2 regions of the Rhizobium sp. BK181 genome follow, and region 1 is predicted to be linked to the other one. Evidence: predicted binding sites of a transcription regulator. Region 1 holds the regulator's gene; the other holds the start of a gene.
The links. Region 1 encodes PhoB, which activates phosphate uptake and scavenging genes when phosphate is short. Its sites were predicted from a motif close to TGTCATNNANCTGTCAT; they were not measured.
Positions count from the first base shown of each region.

Region 2: a site for PhoB is predicted at 2,212-2,228, ahead of FHT77_RS24880 (UDP-2,3-diacylglucosamine diphosphatase). Genes of this name have one in related genera too.

Region 1 covers NZ_JACHZA010000001.1:980,797-984,985, reverse strand. Annotated here, with positions in the region: gene pstA (phosphate ABC transporter permease PstA) at 1-489, shown strand, start outside; gene pstB (phosphate ABC transporter ATP-binding protein PstB) at 504-1,319, shown strand; gene phoU (phosphate signaling complex protein PhoU) at 1,363-2,076, shown strand; gene phoB (phosphate regulon transcriptional regulator PhoB) at 2,113-2,796, shown strand; gene FHT77_RS04990 (GcrA family cell cycle regulator) at 2,880-3,413, opposite strand; gene FHT77_RS04985 (aspartate aminotransferase family protein) at 3,842-4,189, shown strand, end outside.
Region 2 covers NZ_JACHZA010000015.1:109,522-113,710, forward strand. Annotated here, with positions in the region: gene FHT77_RS24875 (MFS transporter) at 1-1,179, opposite strand, end outside; gene dgcA (N-acetyl-D-Glu racemase DgcA) at 1-7, shown strand, start outside; gene FHT77_RS24880 (UDP-2,3-diacylglucosamine diphosphatase) at 1,340-2,164, opposite strand; gene FHT77_RS24885 (NADP-dependent malic enzyme) at 2,391-4,189, shown strand, end outside.

The DNA of each region.
Region 1 (4,189 bases):
GGTCTTGCCGTCTTCATCAACTTCGCAGGCCTGCCGCGTTCCGCGTCGCTGGTCGGCGGTCTGGTGCTGTCGCTGATGACTCTTCCGACGATCATCATCGCGACGCGCGCAGCGCTCCGCGCCGTGCCGCCGTCAATCCGCGCGGCTGCCCTTGGTCTCGGTGCCTCGAAGATGCAGATGGTGTTCCACCACGTCCTGCCGCTCGCGATGCCCGGCATCCTGACCGGCACGATCATCGGCCTGGCACATGCACTCGGCGAGACGGCTCCGCTGCTCTTGATCGGCATGGTCGCCTTCGTCGCCAACGCACCGGCAACGCCGATGGAGCCTTCGACAGCCCTGCCGGTCCAGGTCTACATGTGGGCCAACGAAGCCGAGCGTGCCTTCGTCGAGCGCACATCGGGTGCCATCATCGTCCTGCTCCTGTTCCTGGTCGTCATGAACTTCGGAGCCATTCTCTTGCGTCGTCGCTTTGAGCGCCGCTGGTAAACGGAGTAGACATTATGAACATGTTGACGGAAGCAGCAGTTGAGAAGGCGCTGGATCAGAAGATGAATACCGTTCCCTATAAGATGATCGGCCAGGACGTCTCGGTTTACTACGGCGAAAAGCGTGCGCTTTTCGATGTGAAGCTAAACATTCGCGAAAACACGGTGACAGCATTGATCGGCCCGTCCGGTTGCGGCAAGTCCACCTTCCTGCGCAGCCTGAACCGCATGAACGACACGATCGATGGTTGCCGGGTTACCGGCAAGATCACGCTCGATGGTGACGATATCTACGATCCGGATATCGATGTCGTGGAACTCCGCGCTCGCGTCGGCATGGTGTTCCAGAAGCCGAACCCGTTCCCGAAGACGATCTATGAGAACGTCGCCTACGGCCCGCGCATCCATGGTCTTGCCAAGTCGAAGGCCGACATGGACCAGATCGTCGAGGTCAGCCTGCAGCGCGCCGGTCTGTGGAACGAGGTGAAGGATCGCGTTCATGAAGCCGGCACCGGCCTTTCCGGTGGTCAGCAGCAACGTCTCTGCATCGCCCGCGCCGTTGCCGTCAGCCCGGAAGTGATCCTGATGGACGAGCCGTGCTCGGCTCTCGATCCGATCGCCACGGCAAAGGTCGAGGAGCTGATCCACGAGCTTCGCGAAAACTACACGATCGTCATCGTGACGCACTCGATGCAGCAGGCCGCCCGCGTTTCGCAGCGCACGGCGATGTTCCACCTCGGCAATCTCGTCGAGGAGAACGACACCGACAAGATGTTCACCAACCCGGACGACCCGCGCACCCAGGACTACATCATGGGTCGCTTCGGTTGATCGCCGGCGTCGGTAACCCTCACCATATTCAAGGATGAGCCCTATGGCATCGACACATATCTTTTCTGCCTACGACGACGATCTGAAGTTCCTGTCCCGCCGTATCTCGGAAATGGGCGGCCTGGCCGAGCAGATGGTCTCGGATGCGGTTCGCGCCCTCGTCAACGGCGACACGGCTCTGGCCCAGAAGGTCATCTCCGACGACGTGATCCTCGATCACGCCGAACGCGAGGTTGGTGACAAGGCGATCGTTACGATCGCCCGCCGCCAGCCGATGGCCGCCGATCTTCGCGAAATCATGGGCTCGATCCGCATTGCGGCTGACCTCGAGCGCGTCGGCGATCTTGGCAAGAACACCGCCAAGCGCGTCATTGCCGTCCAGAGCGCCGGCGTGCCGCGCAGGCTCGCTCGCGGCCTCGAGCATCTCTCCGAACTGGCACTCGTCCAGCTCAAGGAAGTGCTCGACGTCTACACGAGCCGGGCCGCCGACAAGGCAAAGTCGATCCGCGAACGCGACGAGGAAATCGACGCGATGTATACCTCGCTGTTTCGCGAGATGCTCACCTACATGATGGAAGATCCGCGCAACATCACCAGCTGCACGCATCTTCTGTTCTGCGCCAAGAACATCGAGCGTATCGGCGACCACGCGACCAACATTGCCGAAACCATCTATTACATGGCCACCGGTGCCCAGCCGGAAGGCGAACGTCCGAAGGACGATACCGCCAACACCGTCGGCGCCGTCACGGAATAATCGTTCCGCGACCGTGCCCCCAGGAGACCGAAACGAATGATACCCAAAGTAGCTGTCGTTGAAGATGAAGAAGCGCTGAGCGTGCTTCTTCGCTATAACCTTGAAGCTGAAGGCTTCGAGGTCGATACCATCCTGCGCGGCGACGAGGCCGAGATCCGGCTGCAGGAACGCACGCCGGACCTGCTGATCCTCGATTGGATGCTCCCGGGCGTGTCGGGCATCGAACTCTGCCGCCGCCTGCGCATGCGGCCGGAAACCGAGCGCCTGCCGATCATCATGCTGACAGCGCGCGGCGAGGAAAGCGAACGCGTTCGCGGCCTCTCCACCGGCGCCGATGACTACGTCGTCAAACCGTTCTCGACGCCGGAGCTTGTCGCCCGCGTCAAGGCCATGCTGCGTCGTGCCAAGCCCGAGGTACTCTCGACGCTCTTGAAGTGCGGCGACATCGAGCTCGACCGCGAGACGCACCGCGTTCATCGCAAGAGCCGCGAAGTTCGCCTCGGCCCGACCGAGTTCCGTCTCCTCGAGTTCCTGATGGCGTCACCGGGGCGCGTTTTCTCGCGTTCGCAGTTGCTCGACGGCGTTTGGGGTCACGACATCTATGTCGATGAGCGTACTGTCGACGTGCACGTTGGCCGCCTGCGCAAGGCGCTGAACTTCTCCAACATGCAGGACGTCATCCGCACCGTGCGTGGTGCCGGATACTCCATGGAAGCCTGAGGCTTCCCTCGACCTCCATACTGCTTCAACGAAAAACGGGCCCGCGAGGGCCCGTTTTCTTGTGTCCTTATCCGGCTTCCGGGTCAGGCGACCCGGTTGGCTGCCTTGCGGCGCTCGTTGACCGGCTGGTACGCCATACGCTGGTGGTACGTGCAATACGGGGAATTATCCGGAGATTCGCAGCCGCAGAAGTGGAAGTCGTCCTTCAGCGGATCACCGACCGGCCACTTGCAGGTGCGTTCGGTCAGTTCCGTCAGGCCGAGGCGGCGGGAAATCGGAACGACCACGTTTGCGGCCGGGCGGAAGCTGACTTGCTCGATAGCATCGATTTCGATCTCTTCCTTGAGCATCGTCGCACCCTGCTGGCGGGTGACGGTGCGCGTGGTGACGCGAGATGCATAGTTCGGAGCGCGCGGCGCGGATGTGGTGCGCTTGGGCGTTCTGACAGTTGTCGTCGAGCCTCCGGCCTTGGCTCGGCCGGGCAAACTCAAACGGTGGACTTTGCCGATGACGGCATTGCGACTTACACCGCCAAGTTGTGCTGCGATCTGGCTGGCGCTAAGGCCCTCGGACCAAAGCTTCTTCAGTTTTTCAACGCGCTCGTCTGTCCAGTTCATGCCCCTGTCTCCGCCTTATTAGCGTTGGTGTAGGCAGAATCCTTCACCGTTGCCCCGGACGTATCCGAGGCAAGAAACGCTTGCTCGATTTTGGTGACTAGTTCCGCCGCATGCAGTCTAGTAATTGAGTTTTAACCTAGTGTGAGGCTGACTCTGTGACAAGAGTCGGTTGAATCCCGGCGAATCGAATTTCAAGTTTTCCCCAACTTGCTGGACGGGAGAGTCATTTCTGCAACATTAGTTGTTGATAGGTCCTGCGGCCTCAGATGGCTGCTTGACGCATGTTGCAAAGCCTCAGTTTTGTTGACATCGCAGTGCGAAAAGTAAATAGTGCTGCTCGCCGCCGAAAGGCGGCATTTTTAATTTTCCGGACCTGCTTTCCTTAGCCGGAATCCGGCCACTGGTAATCAATGACAGGAGATCGCGCCATGGCTGAAGCCGCGCTTTACGATACCTACTCTCGTGCCCCGCTGCGGTTCGAGCGAGGCGAGGGCGTGTGGCTGATCACCGAAACGGGCGAGCGATATCTTGATTTCGGCGCGGGCGTTGCTGTCACCTCTGTCGGTCACGGCCATCCGCACGTGGTGGGGGCGTTGAAGGAGCAGGCAGACAAGGTCTGGCACCTTTCCAATATCTATGAGATCCCCGGTCAGGAGACGCTCGCGAAGCGGCTGACCGAGGCGACATTCGCCGACAAGGTGTTCTTCACGAACTCCGGCGCGGAAGCCTTGGAATGTGCGATCAAGACCGCACGCCGCTATCAGTTTTCGAAGGGC
Region 2 (4,189 bases), on a different contig from region 1:
GGGCTGAAGATAATAAGCCGCGACTACAAGACAGAGGCCCATTAGGGCGACCACTGCCATGACGTAATAGCTGGCGAGGCCGAGCCAGGCGTAGAGGTAGCCGGAGGCAATTGTCATCAGCCCCAGGAACATGCCGTTGTAGAAGAAATAGGCGCCCTGGGCCGACGATTCCTGGGTCTCCTGGACGGTGGCAACGATCCGTCGTTGCACGCCGGTATGCACGAACGCATAAGTGCAGGAATGCATGCACTGGAGCAGAAAGAAGCCCCAGAAGCCCCAGTGCATCGGAAACAGTATCCAGCGGCAGACGCTGACGGCCGCACCGAAGCGGATCAAGGTCCAGGCGCTGAACCGACGGTTCAGCCGGCGCGAGAGAAAGAACACCGTCACCTCGGCCGCGACACCGGCGCTCCACAGCACGGCGATCTGCGTGCCGGAAAAACCGAGTTCACGCCAGTAGAGCGACGCAAAAGCCTGCAGAACCGCGTGGCTCGATTGCTGGATGGCGACTCCGATCAGCAAGGCCAGCAGATGCGGTTGACGCAACGAACTCCCGGTCGCCGCCGAAATATCGACAGGCGTGCCACGTCTGCGTGTCGGACCAATCCGCGGACAATAGATCGCCATGACCACTGTCGTGACGAAACCAAAGGTCATCACGGGCAGCACCATCTCTCCGCCCCAATGCCCAATCAACTGCCCGCCAATCAGGGTGGACACAATAAACGCGATCGAGCCCCAAACCCGCATCGACCCGTAGTCCAGCCCCCAGCGCCTTACACCCGAGATCACGATCGATTCCACGACCGGGACGTAACAGGCAAAAGTCGCGCCCTGGATGGTATAGACGATCAGCACTGGCCAGAACGTATTTGTCCAGTAAAGCGCAATCGCCGTCAGCAGCGACAGGCTTCCGGAAAACAGCAATACATCCGCCCGCTCCTTCATGCGGTCGGCATACATGGCGACAATAGGTGCAACGAGCACGCGTACGACCATCGGCACTGCCAGGATGACGCCGATCTGATGATCGTTGAACTCGTGCAGCGCAAGCCACATCGGGAAGAAGGGCAAGGCAACGCCATTGACAAGCAAAGGTGCACAGTAAGACAAGGCACTGAGAAGCCGAAAGCGCGGTGGCGCGCCCTCACTTGCCGGAGGATTTTGAGCGGGAATCATGATGGACCTGCAGGAAACTGAACGCTGCCTAGCACGTCAACCTAAGGGCGACTATGGCAAGAACTTGCCCATCGAAAACGTTTTAGAAAATAAATAGGGCCTGTCGCAAAGACACAACGGGCTAAATTCATACTGTGAATTGCGGGAGCAAAGGCCGCGACTAGGCAGCCTGCGGCGCGACTTCCTTTTCGCGGTGACCGATAGCCATCGGGATTGGCTGTATTCCGCTCATTGAACGCCACTCGATCAATTCGAAGGTGCCATCCTGATGTTCGGCGATCGCCGTGCAGCTTTCGACCCAGTCGCCAGTATTGATATAGCGGATGCCATCCATGTCCTCCATCACGGCATGATGGATGTGACCGCAGATCACCCCGTCTGCGCCATGCTTGCGGGCTTCGTCGGCGACGACGCGCTGGAACTCGCCTATGAAATTGACAGCGTGCTTGACCTGCAGCTTGGCCCACGCCGAAAACGACCAGTAGGGCATACCCATCTTGCGGCGGATCGCTGCCAGGCCGATGTTGATCATGATCGCCATGTCGTAAGCCCAGTCGCCGAGATAGGCGAGAAGGCGCGCATTGCGGACGACGACGTCGAACTCGTCGCCATGCAGGACCAGGTATTTCTTGCCGTCGGCCGTTTCGTGCATCATCCGCTCGGCAACCTCGATGCCGCCGAAATGGGTGCCTGGAAAGTCACGGAGGAATTCGTCGTGATTGCCCGGGATATAGATAACCCGCGTGCCCTTGCGCGCCTTGCGCAGCAGCTTCTGCACCACGTCGTTGCAATCCTGCGGCCAGTACCAGCTTCGCTTCAGCCGCCAACCATCGACGATATCGCCGACAAGAAAGATCGTGTCCGCGTCGTGATGCTTGAGAAAATCCAACAGGAAGTCCACCTTCGCGGCTTTGGAGCCGAGATGCACATCGGAAATGAAAAGCGTACGGAAGTGCCGCGTATCCATGTTGTCCCTCACAAGCATCCTGCTCGTGTCCCATCGTTCACCTGCCTCTCCAAAACCAGAGTCGTGTTTCAGGAAGATGACATGCCGCTTTCCCGGTTGATTTTCCCGGCTCCTGTCGACCTGCGCGGATGTCAGGAGAGATTCGCGTTGTTTTCGCATTTCGATGGAAATTCCGACTGTTCCGCCATGCCGTTTGATGTATTGAAAACACTTCAAGACAGCATGCGGCAGCCCGGAGGCGATGATGGATCATCACGAAAAGTCCAAGACGGAAAAGAATTTGGTAGGTGGAAGCCTCGATGAGCAGGCGCTCTATTTCCATCGCTATCCGCGTCCGGGCAAGCTCGAGATCCAGGCGATCAAGCCGCTTGGCAACCAGCGCGACCTGGCATTGGCCTATTCCCCCGGTGTTGCAGCACCCTGTCTCGCAATCCGCGACAATCCGGAGACGGCCGCCGACTACACGTCGCGCGCCAATCTCGTAGCGGTCATATCCAACGGCACCGCCGTTCTCGGGCTCGGCAATATCGGCCCGCTCGCCTCAAAGCCGGTCATGGAAGGCAAGGCCGTCCTCTTTAAGAAATTCGCCAACATTGACGTCTTCGACATCGAAGTCGAGGCATCGAGCGTCGATCAGATGGTTTCGACGGTAGCCTCGCTCGAGCCGACCTTCGGCGGCATTAATCTCGAGGATATCAAGGCGCCGGAATGTTTCGAGATCGAGCGCCGCCTTCGCGAGACCATGAAGATCCCGGTTTTCCACGATGACCAGCACGGCACTGCCATCATCGTCGCCGCGGCGATCCTCAATGGCCTCGAACTGGCGAACAAGAAGATCGACGAGGTCAAGATCGTTGCCTCCGGCGCTGGCGCTGCCGCCCTTGCCTGCCTCAATCTGCTCGTTACGCTGGGCGCCAAGCGCGAAAATATCTGGGTCCACGACATCGAAGGTTTGGTCTACGAGGGCCGCACCGAACTGATGGACGAATGGAAGAGCGTTTACGCCCAGAAAAGCGACACCCGCACGCTTGCCGAAAACATCAGTGGGGCCGATGTTTTCCTTGGCCTTTCCGCAGCCGGCGTGCTGAAGCCGGAACTGCTGGCGCAGATGGCCGAAAACCCACTGATCATGGCGCTCGCCAATCCGACGCCGGAGATCATGCCCGATCTCGCCCGGGCAGCGCGTCCCGATGCGATGATCTGCACTGGTCGTTCCGATTTCCCGAACCAGGTGAACAACGTTCTCTGCTTCCCCTATATCTTCCGCGGTGCGTTGGATTGCGGCGCAGTCACGATCAACGAGGAAATGAAGATGGCCGCCGTGCGCGCCATCGCGGCATTGGCGCGCGAGGAACCATCCGACGTCGCCGCCCGTGCGTATTCGGGCGAAACTCCTGTCTTTGGCCCCAACTACCTGATCCCCTCGCCCTTCGACCCGCGCCTGATCCTGCGCATCGCCCCTGCAGTCGCAAAGGCCGCGGCCGAAAGCGGCGTCGCGTTGCGTCCGATCGCGGATTTCGACGCCTACCTCGACCAGCTTAACCGCTTCGTCTTCCGTTCGGGCTTCATCATGAAGCCGATCTTTGCCGCCGCGAAGAATGCCGAGCGCAAGCGGGTAATCTTCTCCGAAGGTGAAGACGAGCGCGTCCTGCGCGCCGCGCAGGTTCTGCTTGAGGAAGGGATTGCCGAGCCGATCCTGATCGGCCGCCCGTCGGTCATCGAAACGCGCCTGCAGCGCTACGGCCTGCGCATCAGGCCGCTTTCGGATTTCGCCGTCATCAACCCGGAAGACGACCCGCGCTTCCGCGAGTATGTCGATCTCTACTTCTCGCTGGTCGGACGCCGTGGGGTCATTCCGGAGGCCGCCCGCACGATCGTTCGTACCAACACGACTGTGATTGGTGCACTGGCGCTGAAGCGGGGCGAAGCGGATGCACTGATCTGCGGCCTGGAAGGCCGCTATGAAAAGCATCTCCGCGATGTCCGTCAGATCATCGGCAAGAGGCACGACGTCTGCGATTTCTCGGCGCTCAGCCTGCTGAT